DNA from 3 places in the Shigella sp. SIG6 genome. Region 1 is predicted to be linked to each of the others. Evidence: predicted binding sites of a transcription regulator. Region 1 holds the regulator's gene; each other region holds the start of a gene.
What was found. The regulator CRP, encoded in region 1, controls carbon source genes, mostly activating them, when cyclic AMP is high. The targets are predictions, from matches to a motif close to ATGTGANNNNNNTCACAT.
Positions count from the first base shown of each region.

Region 1 (5,734 bases):
ATTATTGGTGTTTGATGAAGTGCAGTGCGGGATGGGGCGGACTGGCGATTTGTTTGCTTACAGGTACTACGGTGTGACGCCGGATATTCTGACTTCTGCGAAAGCGTTAGGCGGCGGCTTCCCGATTAGCGCCATGCTGACCACGGCGGAAATTGCTTCTGCGTTTCATCCTGGTTCTCACGGTTCCACCTACGGCGGTAATCCTCTGGCCTGTGCAGTAGCGGGCGCGGCGTTTGATATCATCAATACCCCTGAAGTGCTGGAAGGCATTCAGGCGAAACGCCAGCGTTTTGTTGACCATTTGCAGAAGATCGATCAGCAGTACGATGTGTTTAGCGATATTCGCGGTATAGGGCTGTTAATTGGCGCGGAGCTGAAACCACACTACAAAGGTCGGGCGCGTGATTTCCTGTATGCGGGTGCAGAGGTTGGCGTAATGGTGCTGAATGCCGGACCGGATGTGATGCGTTTAGCACCGTCGCTGGTGGTGGAAGATGCGGATATCGATGAAGGGATGCAACGTTTCGCCCACGCGGTGGCGAAGGTGGTTGGGGCGTAAATAAGACGCATCAGGCAAAATATGTCGGATGCGGCGTGAATGCCTTATCCGATGGTTTAGCCTGTATTACGCCTTCGAATCCCGCAACTTGCGACTCAGCCAAATCCCGTGATGCGGTCGCTGACGCCATGCCATCGACGAAATGGTGTGCATGGTGTTCAGATGGCCAATAACCCGCTGTAAATGCTGCTCCAGCGTACCTGCCGCGCCTTCGTGCGGCTGCATCTCCGGCGCATCCATGATATTGGCATCGCCAGAACTACCCGGTTCGTCATACTCCAGTCGCTGCTGACAACGCTGAATGGCGATTTCACAAGACTGTAAATACTCTTGTGCCAGTTCAGGTGGCAATGCCCGGTGTTCCCGCGCCAGCGTGGTCATGGCATTAATATGCTCAACAATAAACTGGCTGTGCGTTACCCACAGTTTCATATCTGCCAGATAATGGCTGTTGAATGCCGGTTCCTGCATCGCCTGATTCAATGAGTTATACAGAGTGTTATGCGCCTGATTTACCCGCATTCTCTGCCAGGCCAGTGGCGTTGGTTGCGGGTCCTCGCTCAGAATCAAGCGAATCGCTTCCTGATAGGCTTCTAAAGCATCATGGGCGTTTTTACGCAATAACCCGCTCTGCCACTGCGGCCACAGCCAGACGGTACCACCGAAAGCAATCAAACAACCAATAATGGTATCGATAAGACGTGGAAGGATGTACTGCTCACCGTTCAGCCACAACAGTTGCAGGGTATACACTGCGGTAATAGTAAAACCGACCGTTGCCCAGCCGTAGTTTTTGCGCAATATCAGGTAGCTGGCGAGGGTGGTAATCAGCATCAACGTCAGGGTGTAACCTTCGGGAATTTTAAAGTGCAGCGCTACGCCCGCAATGATTAACCCGACCACGGTTCCCACGGAGCGATTCACAATCCTCAGACGGGTTGCGCCATAGCCATTTTGTGTCACCAGCAATACCGTCATCAGGATCCAGTACGACTTCGGCAGATGCAGCACGGTGCCCATCAGGCTGGCAACGCTTAACATCACACTGAGTCGTCCGGCATTGCGTAGCGCCGGAGACTTTAGTGACAGATAACTTTTCAGTGCCGGAAGTAACGGCATTCGCCGCTGTTTATCGGCCAGTAAGTCACGGGCATAGAGCGGTTTTTGGGTGCGCAGCACGCGGGCGATGCGGCTGAAATGCCAGTAGCAGAATTGCCCAACCGGATTATCCGGATGCTGGCGGGCGATTTTTTCCAGTGCGCCAATTTGCTTTTCCATCGTAAAACGCGTTGGCAGGCGATGGTAAAGAATGTCATCAGCCAGCACGCGCAGGCGAGCGGCGACGGTTTGCGCATTCCAGCGGATAACTTCTTCCGCATGGCTACGCTCGACCAGTTTTTGCACCTCTTCCGGCTGATGCAAACTGACCGAAATATGTTCCTGCAAATCCAGCGCCTCCTGGAAAATACGCAGCATCCGCTTGTAATCGGTATTGTTTTGCGCGGAAAGCATATGCATTTGCTGATAGCACTGAGTAATTAAATCGACCGCTTTTTGCTGGCGCACCAGCAGCGGTGGCAGCGCTTTTTCAGGATCGGTGTGCTGGGTAAGCAGGCTGTATTTGGCTTCACAATAATCTGCCAGTTCACGGTACAGCAGACTTAGTGACTCGCGCAGCGGTTGTTCGCGCCAGATCCAGAACCAAAACCAGTTAAACAATCCGTACCAGAGAGTGCCCAACGCATAGATGAGCAATGGTTCCCAGACCGGCATGTATCCCGCCAGACTGAGGGTAAAAATGGCGGCGAGCAGCGATGCAGGAAGCAATTTTGCGTGCAATGGCCCCAGCTCAGCAGTGACGCCAAGTACCAGCGTTAATCCGGTCAGCAAAAAGGGCAGGGGAACATCTTTTACCAGTAGCAGCTGTGTCAGTAAGCTACAGGTGGCAAACAGCGACGCACCAATGATTAAGTGTTTGAAAAAACGTTTATGAGGCGTATCAAGGCCCGCAATATTGCAACAGGCAGGAACGAGGGAGAAGAGCAGACCGAATCGTAATTCGCCAAGCATTAACCCAACGGCCACGGGCAAACATAGCACCAGCGTTTGTCGAAGTGCATAGTTGATATCGGGGTGATAAATCAGTCTGCGCCACATCGGGGGAAACAAAATGGCGCGCTACCAGGTAACGCGCCACTCCGACGGGATTAACGAGTGCCGTAAACGACGATGGTTTTACCGTGTGCGGAGATCAGGTTCTGATCTTCCAGCATCTTCAGAATGCGTCCCACGGTTTCACGAGAACAGCCGACAATCTGACCGATTTCCTGACGGGTAATTTTGATTTGCATACCGTCCGGGTGAGTCATAGCATCTGGTTGTTTTGCCAGGTTCAGCAGAGTCTGTGCAATGCGGCCCGTCACGTCGAGGAACGCCAGGTTGCCCACTTTCTCTGAAGTGACTTGCAGACGACGCGCCATCTGTGCAGACAGACGCATCAGAATGTCCGGGTTTACCTGAATCAATTGGCGAAATTTTTTGTACGAAATTTCAGCCACTTCACAGGCGGTTTTCGCACGTACCCATGCGCTACGTTCCTGGCCCTCTTCAAACAGGCCCAGTTCGCCAATAAAATCACCCTGATTCAGATAGGAGAGGATCATTTCTTTACCCTCTTCGTCTTTGATCAGCACTGCCACAGAGCCTTTAACGATGTAGTACAGCGTTTCCGCTTTTTCACCCTGGTGAATAAGCGTGCTCTTGGATGGGTACTTATGAATGTGGCAATGAGACAAGAACCATTCGAGAGTCGGGTCTGTTTGCGGTTTGCCAAGCACCATGCGCGGTTATCCTCTGTTATAAGCTTTCTCCAGAGCCAGATAACGCCGCTGTCTCTGGATTGCCGAAATATGCTTCCCGCTACCTGGGAAGGGGCTATCAACTGTACTGCACGGTAATGTGACGTCCTTTGCATACATGCAGTACATCAATGTATTACTGTAGCATCCTGACTGTTTTAGCATAGCTTTCGCTTTGTGTCTCCTGGTGTCTCGCTTCAGCATGACCCAGGTCGCCTTCCGTTGCGCGATTTGGTTAGTACGCGTACTCTGTCAGGAAAATTGACGCAGTGGAGTAGCAAAAATGCAAGCGCGAGTGAAGTGGGTCGAAGGGTTAACTTTTCTGGGCGAATCCGCCTCTGGTCACCAGATTTTAATGGACGGCAACTCAGGCGATAAAGCACCAAGTCCGATGGAAATGGTGTTGATGGCGGCGGGTGGTTGCAGTGCCATCGATGTGGTTTCGATCCTGCAAAAAGGGCGTCAGGATGTGGTCGATTGTGAAGTAAAATTGACCTCTGAACGCCGCGAAGAGGCACCACGCCTGTTTACGCACATTAATCTGCATTTTATCGTCACCGGTCGCGACCTGAAAGACGCAGCGGTTGCGCGTGCGGTTGATCTCTCTGCCGAGAAATATTGTTCAGTGGCGTTGATGCTGGAAAAAGCGGTGAATATTACTCACTCGTATGAAGTGGTTGCCGCGTGACTTAACTATCCCGTTGTGAAGCCGGATAGTATTTTATCCGGCATAATAGTAAAGTTACTCGATTTTCTTTCCTTCCATCAATCGTTGCACCAGCGGCAGCATAATTAATTCCATTGCCAGCCCCATTTTGCCGCCAGGTACCACTAACGTATTGATGTGGGAAATGAATGAGCCTTGCAACATCGCCAGCAGCCAAGGGAAATCGATCCCTTCCAGATTACGAAAATGGATCACCACAAAGCTTTCATCCAGCGACGGGATACCTTTTGCCGCGAACGGGTTTGAAGTGTCGACGGTGGGAACGCGCTGGAAGTTAAGATGGGTGCGGGAAAACTGCGGTGTGATGTAGTTGATATAGTCTTCCATTGAACGCACTACCGAGTCCATTACTGCTTCTCGTGAGTGCCCGCGCTCGCTGGTGTCGCGGATCAGTTTTTGAATCCACTCAAGGTTAACGATAGGCACTACGCCGACCAGTAAGTCCACATGCTGCGCAACGTTATGCTGTGGCGTGACTACGCCGCCGTGTAAACCTTCATAAAACAGTACATCAGTGGGTTCTGGTAAAGGTTGCCAGGGGGTGAATGTTCCCGGTACCTGATTCCAGGGTACGGCTTCGTCGTAGGTATGCAGATATTTGCGAGATTTCCCTTTGCCGCTCTGACCGTATTCAATGAAGGTTTGTTCCAGCAGGCCGAAGTCGTTCGCTTCGGGGCCGAAGTAGCTGATATGCCGCCCGGCGTCGCGCGCTTTGCGGATCGCCATGTCCATTTCCGGGCGGGTGTAACGGTGAAAACTGTCGCCTTCCACCTCAGCTGCATGCAGATTTAACTGCGCGAATATTTTACGAAACGCGAGGCTGGTGGTGGTGGTCCCCGCGCCGCTGGATCCTGTTACCGCAATGACCGGATGTTTGGCAGACATAGTAACTCCATGACTTAGCTATCACTATTATCTCGTCCGCCGACGGTTGCAGGTTATTCGCGAAACTGACTGCGCGGCATAATATTGACCGTTTCGTGCAGCTCCGACCATACCAGCACCGCTTCTCCGCACTGTAGCTGGCGTTTGACGTCGGCGACTTTCTGTTCAAGTGTACGCTCATGTTCACCATAATCGGTGCCTTCACGTAACACAAAGCTTTCAATTAAATTTTCCAGCGTTTCGGGGGAGAGGTCTTGCCACGGAATCAACATGATTTCGCCTCCAGATACGTTGTTAACCAGTCAGGAATGCGTGACTCCAGCCACATTTGCGGATGAAGTAATGTACCGCCAATAAAGCCAACATGACCGCCATGTTCAGTCAGTTGATACTCCACCTGCGAGGGGAGACTTTCCGGTTTTGGGATCACCTGATGATCCATAAACGGATCGTCTTTGGCGTGAATAATCAGCGTCGGTTTGGCGATCCGGTTCAGCATCGGCATGGCGCTACACTGACGATAATAGTCGATAGCGTCGGCGTAGCCGTGAATTCTGGCGGTGATTAGATCGTCAAATTCACGGATGCGACGTACCGATTTTAACTGCGCGAGATTAATCGGCAGCGTTCCGGGGTAGGCTGCCAGCTTGCGCGCGGCATTGGCTTTTAACAGGTTCAGCAAGTAACGCTGATAAACGCGGGAAA
Region 1 is NZ_JBQZXC010000043.1:12,672-18,405, reverse strand. It holds gene argD (bifunctional acetylornithine/succinyldiaminopimelate transaminase) at 1-559, shown strand, start outside; gene ACUU1M_RS09655 (YccS/YhfK family putative transporter) at 626-2,716, opposite strand; gene crp (cAMP-activated global transcriptional regulator CRP) at 2,767-3,399, opposite strand; gene ACUU1M_RS09645 (OsmC family protein) at 3,701-4,105, shown strand; gene ACUU1M_RS09640 (phosphoribulokinase) at 4,160-5,029, opposite strand; gene ACUU1M_RS09635 (YheU family protein) at 5,083-5,301, opposite strand; gene ACUU1M_RS09630 (hydrolase) at 5,295-5,734, opposite strand, start outside.

Region 2 (5,734 bases), on a different contig from region 1:
GCATTAGCGCCGGCATGAATACCGATGACATTCTCACCTTCGCCATTAACAAAAATCAGCGCCACACCTGTTGATTCGCCTTTGATCACGCTGACCGGAGTAATATCGATGTTATCAGTGGCGAGCTGCTGGCGAACGCTCTCGCCAATGCTGTCATCGCCAGTACAGGCAATAAACGCGATATTCGCACCGCTACGCCCAGCAGCCACAGCCTGATTCGCGCCTTTGCCGCCAAATGCAACCTGATAGTGGTTACCGGTTACGGTTTCGCCTGGAGTAGGAAAAGATTGAAGATTAAGAATGTGGTCAGCATTAATGCTGCCAAGAACAACGAGGCTGCCTGCGTTTTGCATATTCGGGATGTCCATAAAATGCGCCACCGTGTTAGGGTGGCGCGTGCCCTGCTTTTCTTTATATTATATTACACGTTCATCTGTCGATGACGTATTTATGTCACCATCAGGTCATACAACCTGATTAAAACTACTGCTTAACAACCAGTTTCAGATCAACCGGATACTTAGCCTGAACTTTCTCGCCTTTCAGCACTTTATCTGCGGTTTCAACGCCTTTCGCGCCAATCTGATCGGGTAGCTGAGCGATAGTCGCTGCTAGTTTGCCATCATTCACCGCTTTTTCGCCATCCGGTGTACCGTCAAATCCGACGACCATCACATCCGATTTACCGGCAGTTTGCAGTGCGCGCAGCGCGCCCAGCGCCATTTCATCATTCTGCACGAATACAGCCTGAACATCCGGATGAGCGGTCAACAGGTTCTGCATTACGTTCAAACCTTTGGTGCGATCAAAATCTGCTGGCTGGCTGGCAAGAACATTAAACTTGTGAGCAGCAACGGCCTGCTGGAAGCCTTCGCCACGTTCACGGGCTGCGGATGTACCGGCAATACCTTGCAGCTCGATAACTTTGGCACCTTCACCCGCTTTCTTCGCGATGTAATCACCGGCGATTTTGCCGCCCAGTACGTTATCAGATGCAATGTGGCTCACCACTTCACCTTTCGTTGCCTGGCGGTCAAGAGTGATAACCGGAATGTTCGCCTGGTTAGCCATCTTCACAGCATTACCCACTGCGTCGGAGTCGGTCGGGTTAATCAGCAGAATTTTGGTGCCGCGAACGGTTAAGTCCTGCACATTCGCCAGCTCTTTCGCCGGGTTGTTCTGGGAGTCCAGCACCACCAGGTTATAGCCAAGTTTATCCGCCTCTTTCTGCGCGCCATCTTTCAGCGATACAAAGAACGGGTTGTTAAGCGTGGAGACCACCAGCGCGATGGTGTCTTTTGCCATCGCATTCGCACTGACGGTGGCGCTTAGCGCAACAGCGGAAACCAGGGTAGCCAGTTTTTTCATGTTCATATTCAAGATGTCCTGTAGTCGTTATTACTGCTTTTTGTTGTCTACCAGCACCGCCAGCAAAATCACCACCGCTTTGACGATCATCTGGTAATAGGAGGAAACACCTAACAAATTCAATCCATTATTAAGGAAGCCAAGAATTAATGCGCCGATCAACGTCCCAACAATGCGACCTTTTCCGCCCGCCAGACTCGTACCGCCCAGAACCACCGCAGCAATAGCATCCAGCTCATAGCCAGTCCCCGCCGTGGGTTGTGCAGAGGAGAGACGCGCCACTTCAATGATCCCGGCCAGCGATGCCAGCAGACCACAAAGAGAATAGACGATGATTTTGATTTTATTGACGTTGATACCAGAAAGACGCGTTGCCGCTTCGTTGCCGCCCAGCGCGTAGATGTAACGCCCCAGACGCGTGTGATGCAGCATGTACCAGGCCGCGAGGAAGACAATCCCCATGATCCAGACTGGCGTCGGTACGCCCAGCGGACGACCAATACCAAACCAGCCAAACAGATCGGCGTTCTCAGTAAAGCCGGTATTCACTGGGCTACCGTTGGTATAAACCATGGTCACGCCGCGCAGTAAAAGCATCATAACCAGCGTAGCGATAAACGCCTGGACGCGACCTTTCGCTACAATCACCCCGGTTACCGCACCAATTGCGGCACCTAACGTGAGAGCAGCAGCGACAGCCACCAGCGCATTGACTTCAATGCCGACGATAGATGCAGCAACTGCACCGGTTAGCGCCAACAGAGAACCTACCGACAAGTCTATGCCCGACGTCAGGATCACCAGCGTCATCCCGACCGCCATAATGGCGTTCACCGAAGTTTGCTGGAGAATATTGAATAAGTTATTGATGGTGAAAAAGTTCGGGCTTAACGTCGAGACAATCGCGATCAGCACCAGCAGAGCGATAAGCGATTTCTGCTCCATCAGCCACGCTTTCGTGAAATAACGGCGACCAGAGACAGTCTGGGTTGTCATTTTTTTACTCCTGATTCACGCGATTAAGCTTGCCCACAGCGGCAGCCATTAACACTTCCTGGGTGGCCTGCTCACGAGTAAATTCCCCGCTGAGATGCCCTTCATGCATGACGATGATGCGATCGCTCATGCCTAATACTTCTGGCATCTCCGATGACACCAGAATGATACTCAAGCCATCGGCTTTGAACTGGTTAATCAGTTGATAGATCTCTTTTTTCGCGCCGACATCTACGCCACGGGTAGGCTCATCAAGGATCAATACTTTGGGGCGTGTCATCAGACCGCGGGCAATCGCCACTTTTTGCTGATTGCCACCGGAAAGCAGACCAATTGCCTGTTCCATCGACGGCGTTTTCACATTAAACAGACGAATGAAATCACTCACAGCCTGCTGTTCATCGGCATGCTTCAAACTGCCGCCAGCGCGGCTGAAGTAGCGCAGCGCTGTCAGCGACATGTTCTCTTTTACTGACATGCCCAGCACTAAACCGTCACGTTTACGGTCTTCGGAGATATACACAATGCCGTTTGCCAGGCCATCCTGCGGTGAACGGGTAACGACTTCATGCCCATCCAGGGTGACGTAACCGCTGGTGCGCGGCAGTGCGCCGTAGAGCACTTTCATCAGTTCGGTACGACCTGCGCCCATCAAACCAGAGACGCCAAGAATTTCGCCTTTGCGTAAAGTAAAAGAGACATCGTTAACGCCAGGTCCGCAGAGATTATCGACTTTCAGGCGGATATCTCCTGGCGCTTTGTCCAGGTGTGGATATTGATCTTCCAGCTTGCGGCCCACCATCATCTCAATCAGCGAATCTTCGGTCAGTGATGCCACTTCGCGCTCAGCAATAAATTGCCCATCACGAAAAACGGTAACGTCATCGCAAATCTCGAAGATTTCTTTCATGCGGTGGGAGATATAGACAATACCGCGGCCTTGCGATTTCAGCTCGCGGATGACGCGGAACAGGGATTCGGTTTCGGTATCGGTCAGCGCATCGGTCGGTTCATCCATAATGATGACTTTCGACTCAAAGCTCAGCACTTTGGCGATTTCAACCATTTGCTGGTCACCGATGGAAAGATCGCCCACTAACTTGTCGCTTTTAAAGCGCAGGTTAAGTTTAGCCAGCAATTTATCCGCTTCGACATACATGGTTTTCCAGTCAATTTTGCCAAAGCGATTAACAAACTCACGACCGAGGAAAATGTTTTCGGCAATGGTCAACTGCGGGATCAGGTTCAGTTCCTGATGGATAATCCCAATCCCGGCTTCCTGGGAAGATTTCGGCCCGGTAAATGTCGTTTCTTTCCCCAGCCATAAAAGCGTGCCGGCATCGCGAGTATAGATACCAGTAAGCACTTTCATCATGGTGGATTTACCCGCGCCGTTTTCGCCCACCAGCGCCATCACACGGCCCGGATAGACATTTAACGCTGCGCCCGAGAGGGCTTTTACGCCCGGGAAGGCTTTATCGATGCCTTTAAGCTGAAGTAATGCTTCCATGACGGCCTCAGAACGTCACGCCAGCACAGAGAATGATATTCGCATACGGAGAACATTCTCCGCTGCGAATTACCGCCTGACTTTCTGCGGTTTGTTGTTTGAATTGTTCATGCGTGGTGTAACGAATTTCAATGGTATTTCCCTGGTGTTTTTGCAGCTGCTCAAGGTGAGTGAGCAACGTTTCGTGGAGTTGCGGATTATGTTGTTTGATCTCTTCCGCGATAATGGCAGCCTCGACCTGCATTTCATTTGTGACGACGCCCAGCACCTGCATAAAAGAAGGTACACCTTGGGTTAATGCCATATCGATACGCGTTGTACTTTTGGGGATGGGTAAACCAGCATCACACACCACCAGCGTATCGGTATGTCCCAGACGGGAGATCACCGATGAAATATCAGAATTAAGAACGGTGCCTTTTTTCTCCATCAGCGAAACGTTTCGCTGATCCGCAGCTTAATCCTGACTGAGTTGGGAAAACCATCGTGACGTTACGGAAATGTGATCAACCTCGAAACGTTTTACATGGTGATTAACCATGAAAACAAAAACGCCCCCTTATGAAGAAAGGAGGCGTCTGGCGTTAGATTTCGACCTGAGTACCCAGTTCGATAACCCTGTTTGGCGGGATTTCAAATTGATCTGGTGCACGCAGCGCATTACGTTGCAGCAGCAAGTACAGCTTGCCGCGCAGACGCAAATACCACGGGCGTTTGCCGAGGATCAACGACTCATGCGACATAAAGAAGGAGGTTTCCATCATCCGGCAACTTAATCCTTCCAGACCGCAGCGGTGGAAAACTTCTTCCACGTTTGGCGTTTCTCGCCAACCATAACTTGCCACCACGCGCCAGAAAGTGGGCGACAGTTGTTCAATCTGTACCCGACGGACGTTATGGACATATGGCGCGTCTTCGGTGCGCAGAGTTAACAGAATCACCCGCTCATGCAATACCTTGTTATGTTTAAGGTTATGCATCAGCGCAAAGGGAATGACGTTGATTGCACGCGACATATACACCGCGGTCCCGGGCACGCGAACAGGCGGTGATTTCTCCAGCGAAGCAATCATCGCTTCCAGAGAGTTACCATGTTCATGCATCCGCCGCAGCAAGCGGAAACGCTCGCTCTTCCAGGTGGTCATCACGATAAACATCACAGTACCGAGGCTCAATGGCAACCAGCCGCCGGAGAGCAGTTTATCGAGGTTAGCGGTGAACAATGGAATATCGACACAAAGGAAAGCAATCAGGATCAGCGCAACAAAATACTTATTCCAGTGCCAGTTCTGACGTGCCACGGTAGTCGAGAGAATAGACGTCAGTACCATGGTTCCGGTCACCGCAATCCCGTACGCCGCCGCCAGGTTGCTGGAGTGCTCAAAGCTGACAATCACAATCACGACCGCGACATAGAGCATCCAGTTCACAAACGGAATATAGATTTGCCCTGACTCCATTTCGGAGGTGTGAATAATGCGCATCGGCGACAAATATCCCAGACGTACCGCCTGACGCGTCAATGAGAAGACGCCAGAGATAACCGCCTGCGAGGCAATTACCGTCGCCAGTGCGGCGATGATCAGCAGTGGGATCAGCGCCCAGTCCGGTGCCAACAGGAAGAACGGGTTCTTAATCGCTTCCGGGTTCTTTAACAACAACGCTCCCTGACCGAAGTAATTAAGGGTCAAGGAAGGTAATACGACGGTGAACCAGGCCAGGCGAATAGGGAACTTACCAAAGTGCCCCATATCAGCATACAGCGCCTCGCCCCCCGTAATCGACAGCACCACTGCCCCTAATGCAATAAAAGAAACCGTTTTGTATTCAAGGAAGAAATGCACCGCCCACATCGGATTC
Region 2 is NZ_JBQZXC010000124.1:3,812-9,545, forward strand. It holds gene rbsK (ribokinase) at 1-353, opposite strand, end outside; gene rbsB (ribose ABC transporter substrate-binding protein RbsB) at 484-1,374, opposite strand; gene rbsC (ribose ABC transporter permease) at 1,399-2,364, opposite strand; gene rbsA (ribose ABC transporter ATP-binding protein RbsA) at 2,369-3,874, opposite strand; gene rbsD (D-ribose pyranase) at 3,882-4,304, opposite strand; gene kup (low affinity potassium transporter Kup) at 4,459-5,734, opposite strand, start outside.
Region 2: the regulator CRP is predicted to act here: its motif matches at 4,375-4,392, upstream of rbsD (D-ribose pyranase).

Region 3 (5,734 bases), on a different contig from region 1:
AGAGAAGGTGTGCGCCCTGTAATGCAAAAGAGGCTTTTACCTGGGGATGATCGACCACAATGAGGTCCAGTTCATCCAGTTTACGACGGGAGAGGACAGGGGAGATTTGTTCGATGACCGGAAGGGCAAAAATTTTCTTAATCATGACGCAGTCCTTTAACTTCATTTTATCAGGTAAAAAAAAGAGCGACCGAAGTCACTCTTTTTAGATCACAGTGTCATCTCAACTTATTTGGAGATGTGAGCGATCAGGTCCAGAACTTTGTTGGAGTAACCGGTTTCGTTGTCGTACCAGGATACCAGTTTCACGAAGTTGTCGTTCAGAGCGATACCAGCTTTAGCATCGAACACGGAAGTGCAAACTTCGCCGTTGAAATCGGTAGATACTACGTCATCTTCGGTGTAGCCCAGAACGCCTTTCATTTCGCCTTCAGCAGCAGCTTTAACGGCAGCTTTGATCTGCTCGTAAGTTGCAGCTTTTTCCAGACGAACGGTCAGGTCAACTACGGATACGTTCGGGGTCGGAACGCGGAACGCCATACCAGTCAGTTTGCCATTCAGTTCTGGCAGTACTTTACCTACAGCTTTAGCAGCACCGGTAGAGGACGGGATGATGTTCTGGGAAGCGCCGCGGCCGCCGCGCCAGTCTTTGTGAGACGGGCCATCAACGGTTTTCTGAGTAGCGGTAGTAGCGTGAACGGTGGTCATCAGACCTTCGATGATGCCGAAGTTATCGTTGATAACTTTAGCCAGCGGAGCCAGGCAGTTGGTGGTGCAGGAAGCGTTGGAAACGATGTCCTGGCCAGCATATTTGTCGAAGTTAGCGCCTTTAACGAACATCGGAGTGTTGTCTTTAGACGGACCAGTCATAACCACTTTCTTCGCACCAGCGGTGATGTGTTTACGAGCAGTTTCGTCAGTCAGGAACAGACCAGTTGCTTCAGCGACAACGTCAACACCCACTTCGTCCCATTTCAGGTTAGCCGGATCACGTTCAGCGGTAACACGGATTTTTTTACCGTTAACGATCAGATGACCGTCTTTCACTTCAACGGTACCGTCGAAACGGCCGTGAGTGGAGTCATATTTCAGCATGTATGCCATGTAATCAGCGTCTAACAGGTCGTTGATTGCAACGATCTCGATGTCAGAACGTTTCTGAGCAGCACGGAAAACAATGCGACCGATACGGCCAAAACCGTTGATACCTACTTTGATAGTCATATATTCCACCAGCTATTTGTTAGTGAATAAAAGGTTGCCTGTAAAATTACAAAAACCTTACGCAGCGTCAAGCGGAATCGTGTCAATCATTGCGACAAATCAATCCTGTGCCTAAGCATTACGCGACTGACTCGCCTCACTCTTCCTTTGGGCTTGAGACCACATGGGGTCGGCGCCCCGAATTTTAAAGGGCAATTACGATAAAAATGTGATTTTCATCACGATTTAGGTGCGGCCATTTCGTCGAGATCAAGTTTAGGACAAAATTTTGCCAGTTGGTGTTAATGTTTTGTTAGAATCAGTCACGTAATGTGAGCACGATTAAAGTGAGATGTGAGTAAATGGCTAATAAACCTTCGGCAGAAGAACTGAAAAAAAATTTGTCCGAGATGCAGTTTTACGTGACGCAGAATCATGGGACAGAACCGCCATTTACGGGTCGTTTACTGTATAACAAGCGTGACGGCGTATATCACTGTTTGATCTGCGATGCCCCGCTGTTTCATTCCGAAACCAAGTATGATTCCGGCTGTGGCTGGCCCAGTTTCTACGAACCGGTGAGTGAAGAATCCATTCGTTATATCAAAGACTTGTCACATGGAATGCAGCGCATAGAAATTCGTTGCGGTAACTGTGATGCCCATCTGGGGCATGTCTTTCCCGACGGGCCGCAACCAACAGGCGAACGTTATTGTGTTAACTCTGCTTCTTTACGCTTCACTGATGGCGAAAACGGCGAAGAAATCAACGGTTGAAAAAACGATTCAGCAACTTATTCCACAGGAGCGGAAAAATTATGAATCTTGATGACATTATCAACAGCATGACGCCTGAGGTATACCAGCGTTTGTCGACCGCCGTTGAACTGGGGAAATGGCCTGATGGCGTTGCGTTGACCGAGGAACAAAAAGAGAATTGCCTGCAACTGGTGATGCTGTGGCAAGCCCGCCATAATACCGAAGCACAGCATATGACAATTGACACAAATGGTCAGATGGTCATGAAGAGCAAACAGCAGTTAAAAGAAGATTTTGGTATCTCAGCAAAGCCTATTGCCATGTTTAAGTAAGTGGTTCATCCCCTTTTTGCCGCGGCTATGAAGGGGATAGCCAACAATGACCCCACGACTCGTCTCAATTATCTCGACCCGACCTGGCTAAGTCCCAGTCCGATCTCTTGCAGTCGCGTTCACGCCTGAATGACTTCTCCTGAACTTAAGTCTCAGACCTATTTGGCCGGTAATCCCTCTCGAATTTGCTCTTTTTGCGTCCCGCCTTCCACCAACTTGTAACAGACCCAGCCATTTTCTGCGTAATTGTGATCTAAGTTGTAAAATGCAGGTCATTATCTGTGTTGTGCAGATTTAATGTTGACCTCAAAAATCATGTGGGTAAGTATGATGGCCATCTAAGCAAAACAAAACACAGAGGATGACGCAATGAAAGCACTGGCTCGGTTTGGCAAGGCCTTTGGCGGCTACAAGATGATTCATGTCCCACAACCCATTTGTGGCCCGGAAGACGTAGTGATTGAAATTAAAGCCGCGGCAATCTGCGGCGCAGACATGAAGCACTACAATGTCGATAGCGGTTCTGATGAGTTTAACTCTATCCGCGGCCATGAGTTCGCAGGTTGTATTGCGCAGGTTGGTGAAAAAGTCAAAGACTGGAAAGTGGGGCAACGCGTCGTGTCGGATAACAGCGGTCACGTTTGCGGCGTTTGTCCGGCCTGTGAACAGGGTGATTTTCTGTGTTGTACAGAAAAAGTAAACCTTGGTCTGGATAACAATACCTGGGGCGGTGGTTTTTCCAAATATTGTCTGGTTCTTGGTGAAATTCTCAAAATTCATCGTCATGCGTTGTGGGAAATCCCTGATGGTGTTGATTATGAGGACGCAGCCGTACTTGACCCTATCTGTAATGCCTATAAATCCATCGCGCAGCAATCGAAATTCCTTCTTGGTCAGGATGTTGTCGTCATTGGCACTGGCCCACTCGGGCTGTTTTCCGTACAAATGGCGCGGATTATGGGGGCGGTAAATATCGTCGTCGTTGGTCTGCAAGAAGATGTGGCGGTCCGCTTCCCGGTTGCAAAAGAACTGGGGGCGACGGCAGTAGTAAATGGTTCTACCGAAGATGTGGTGGCGCGCTGCCAGCAAATTTGTGGCAAAGATAATCTGGGACTGGTGATTGAATGCTCCGGTGCCAATATCGCACTGAAACAAGCCATCGAAATGCTCCGCCCGAATGGGGAAGTGGTACGCGTTGGAATGGGCTTCAAACCTCTTGATTTCTCGATTAATAACATTACCGCCTGGAATAAAAGCATCATTGGGCATATGGCCTATGACTCCACCTCATGGCGTAACGCTATCCGGCTATTAGCCAGCGGCGCTATCAAAGTCAAACCGATGATCACGCATCGTATCGGCCTGTCGCAATGGCGCGAAGGGTTTGATGCGATGGTCGATAAAACCGCAATCAAAGTGATCATGACTTACGACTTTGATGAATAACTACTCTCCTGAAGGAACGTTATCGCATGGAACAGATAACAAAACCGCATTGTGGTGCACGGCTGGATCGCTTACCGGATTGCCGCTGGCATTCGTCAATGTTTGCCATCGTCGCGTTTGGCTTGCTTGTCTGCTGGAGTAATGCCGTTGGTGGCTTGATCCTCGCGCAGCTGAAAGCGTTGGGCTGGACAGATAATTCCACCACAGCCACATTCTCAGCAATCACGACCGCCGGAATGTTTCTCGGTGCGCTGGTGGGCGGCATCATTGGCGACAAAACCGGTCGCAGAAATGCGTTCATCCTCTATGAGGCCATTCATATTGCCTCGATGGTTGTCGGTGCTTTCTCACCGAATATGGATTTTCTTATTGCCTGCCGTTTTGTGATGGGCGTTGGGCTGGGAGCTTTACTGGTTACACTGTTTGCTGGTTTCACCGAATATATGCCCGGTAGAAATCGCGGAACGTGGTCCAGTCGGGTTTCCTTTATTGGCAACTGGTCATATCCGCTCTGCTCACTGATTGCGATGGGACTCACGCCGCTGATTAGTGCAGAGTGGAACTGGCGGGTACAACTGCTTATTCCTGCAATATTGTCGCTTATCGCTACGGCGCTGGCCTGGCGCTACTTTCCTGAATCCCCGCGCTGGCTGGAATCGCGCGGACGGTATCAGGAAGCCGAGAAAGTCATGCGGAGTATAGAAGAAGGCGTCATACGCCAGACGGGTAAACCTTTGCCGCCTGTGGTTATTGCAGATGACGGTAAAGCGCCACAAGCGGTGCCGTATTCAGCCTTACTGACAGGAGTATTACTGAAACGCGTGATATTAGGCTCTTGTGTGCTGATTACCATGAACGTTGTGCAGTACACACTAATTAACTGGTTGCCAACAATATTCATGACCCAGGGGATTAATTTAAAAGACTCGATTGTTTTAAATACCATGAGTATGTTTGGCGCGCCATTTGGTATTTTTATTGCCATGCTGGTGATGGATAAAATTCCGCGTAAAACAATGGGTGTGGGGCTATTAATCCTGATTGCGGTGCTCGGATATATCTATTCACTGCAAACCAGTATGTTGCTCATAACGCTGATTGGTTTCTTCCTGATTACTTTCGTCTATATGTACGTTTGCTATGCCTCGGCAGTGTATGTCCCTGAAATCTGGCCGACAGAGGCCAAACTCCGTGGCTCCGGTCTGGCGAATGCGGTAGGGCGAATCAGTGGTATTGCCGCACCTTATGCCGTTGCAGTGCTGCTCAGTAGTTATGGTGTAACGGGAGTCTTTATTCTTCTGGGGGCTGTTTCAATTATTGTCGCAATTGCTATCGCCACCATTGGAATTGAAACCAAAGGTGTCTCCGTTGAAAGTTTAAGTATTGATGCAGTAGCCAATAAATAATACGGGTGGATTCAAAATGAAAAATTCAAAAGCAATATTGCAGGTGCCGGGCACAATGGAAATTATTTCAGCAGAAATACCAGATCCTAAAGAAGATGAAGTTTTGATTAAAGTAGAATATGTCGGTATTTGTGGTTCAGATGTACATGGTTTTGAATCAGGCCCGTTTATTCCGCCTAAAGACCCAAATCAAGAAATTGGCCTGGGTCATGAATGCGCCGGGACGGTTGTGGCTGTGGGAAGCCGCGTGCGCAAATTTAAACCGGGGGATCGGGTAAATATCGAATCTGGCGTTCCTTGCGGTCACTGTCGTTACTGTCTGGAAGGCAAATATAACATCTGCCCGGACGTTGATTTTATGGCGACACAACCCAACTACCGCGGCGCATTAACGCACTATCTGTGTCATCCGGAGAGCTTTACTTACAAACTGCCCGACAATATGGACACGATGGAAGGGGCGCTGGTGGAGCCTGCCGCAGTCGGGATGCATGCCGCGATGCTGGCAGATGTTAAACCGGGTAAGAAGATAATTATTCTGGGAGCAGGTTGTATTGGTTTGATGACGTTGCAAGCGTGCAAATGCCTG
Region 3 is NZ_JBQZXC010000139.1:1,235-6,968, forward strand. It holds gene ACUU1M_RS17045 (D-hexose-6-phosphate mutarotase) at 1-145, opposite strand, end outside; gene gapA (glyceraldehyde-3-phosphate dehydrogenase) at 229-1,224, opposite strand; gene msrB (peptide-methionine (R)-S-oxide reductase MsrB) at 1,566-1,979, shown strand; gene ACUU1M_RS17060 (YeaC family protein) at 2,021-2,293, shown strand; gene ACUU1M_RS17065 (zinc-binding dehydrogenase) at 2,663-3,739, shown strand; gene ACUU1M_RS17070 (MFS transporter) at 3,766-5,145, shown strand; gene ACUU1M_RS17075 (NAD(P)-dependent alcohol dehydrogenase) at 5,162-5,734, shown strand, end outside.
Region 3: the regulator CRP is predicted to act here: its motif matches at 1,431-1,448, upstream of msrB (peptide-methionine (R)-S-oxide reductase MsrB).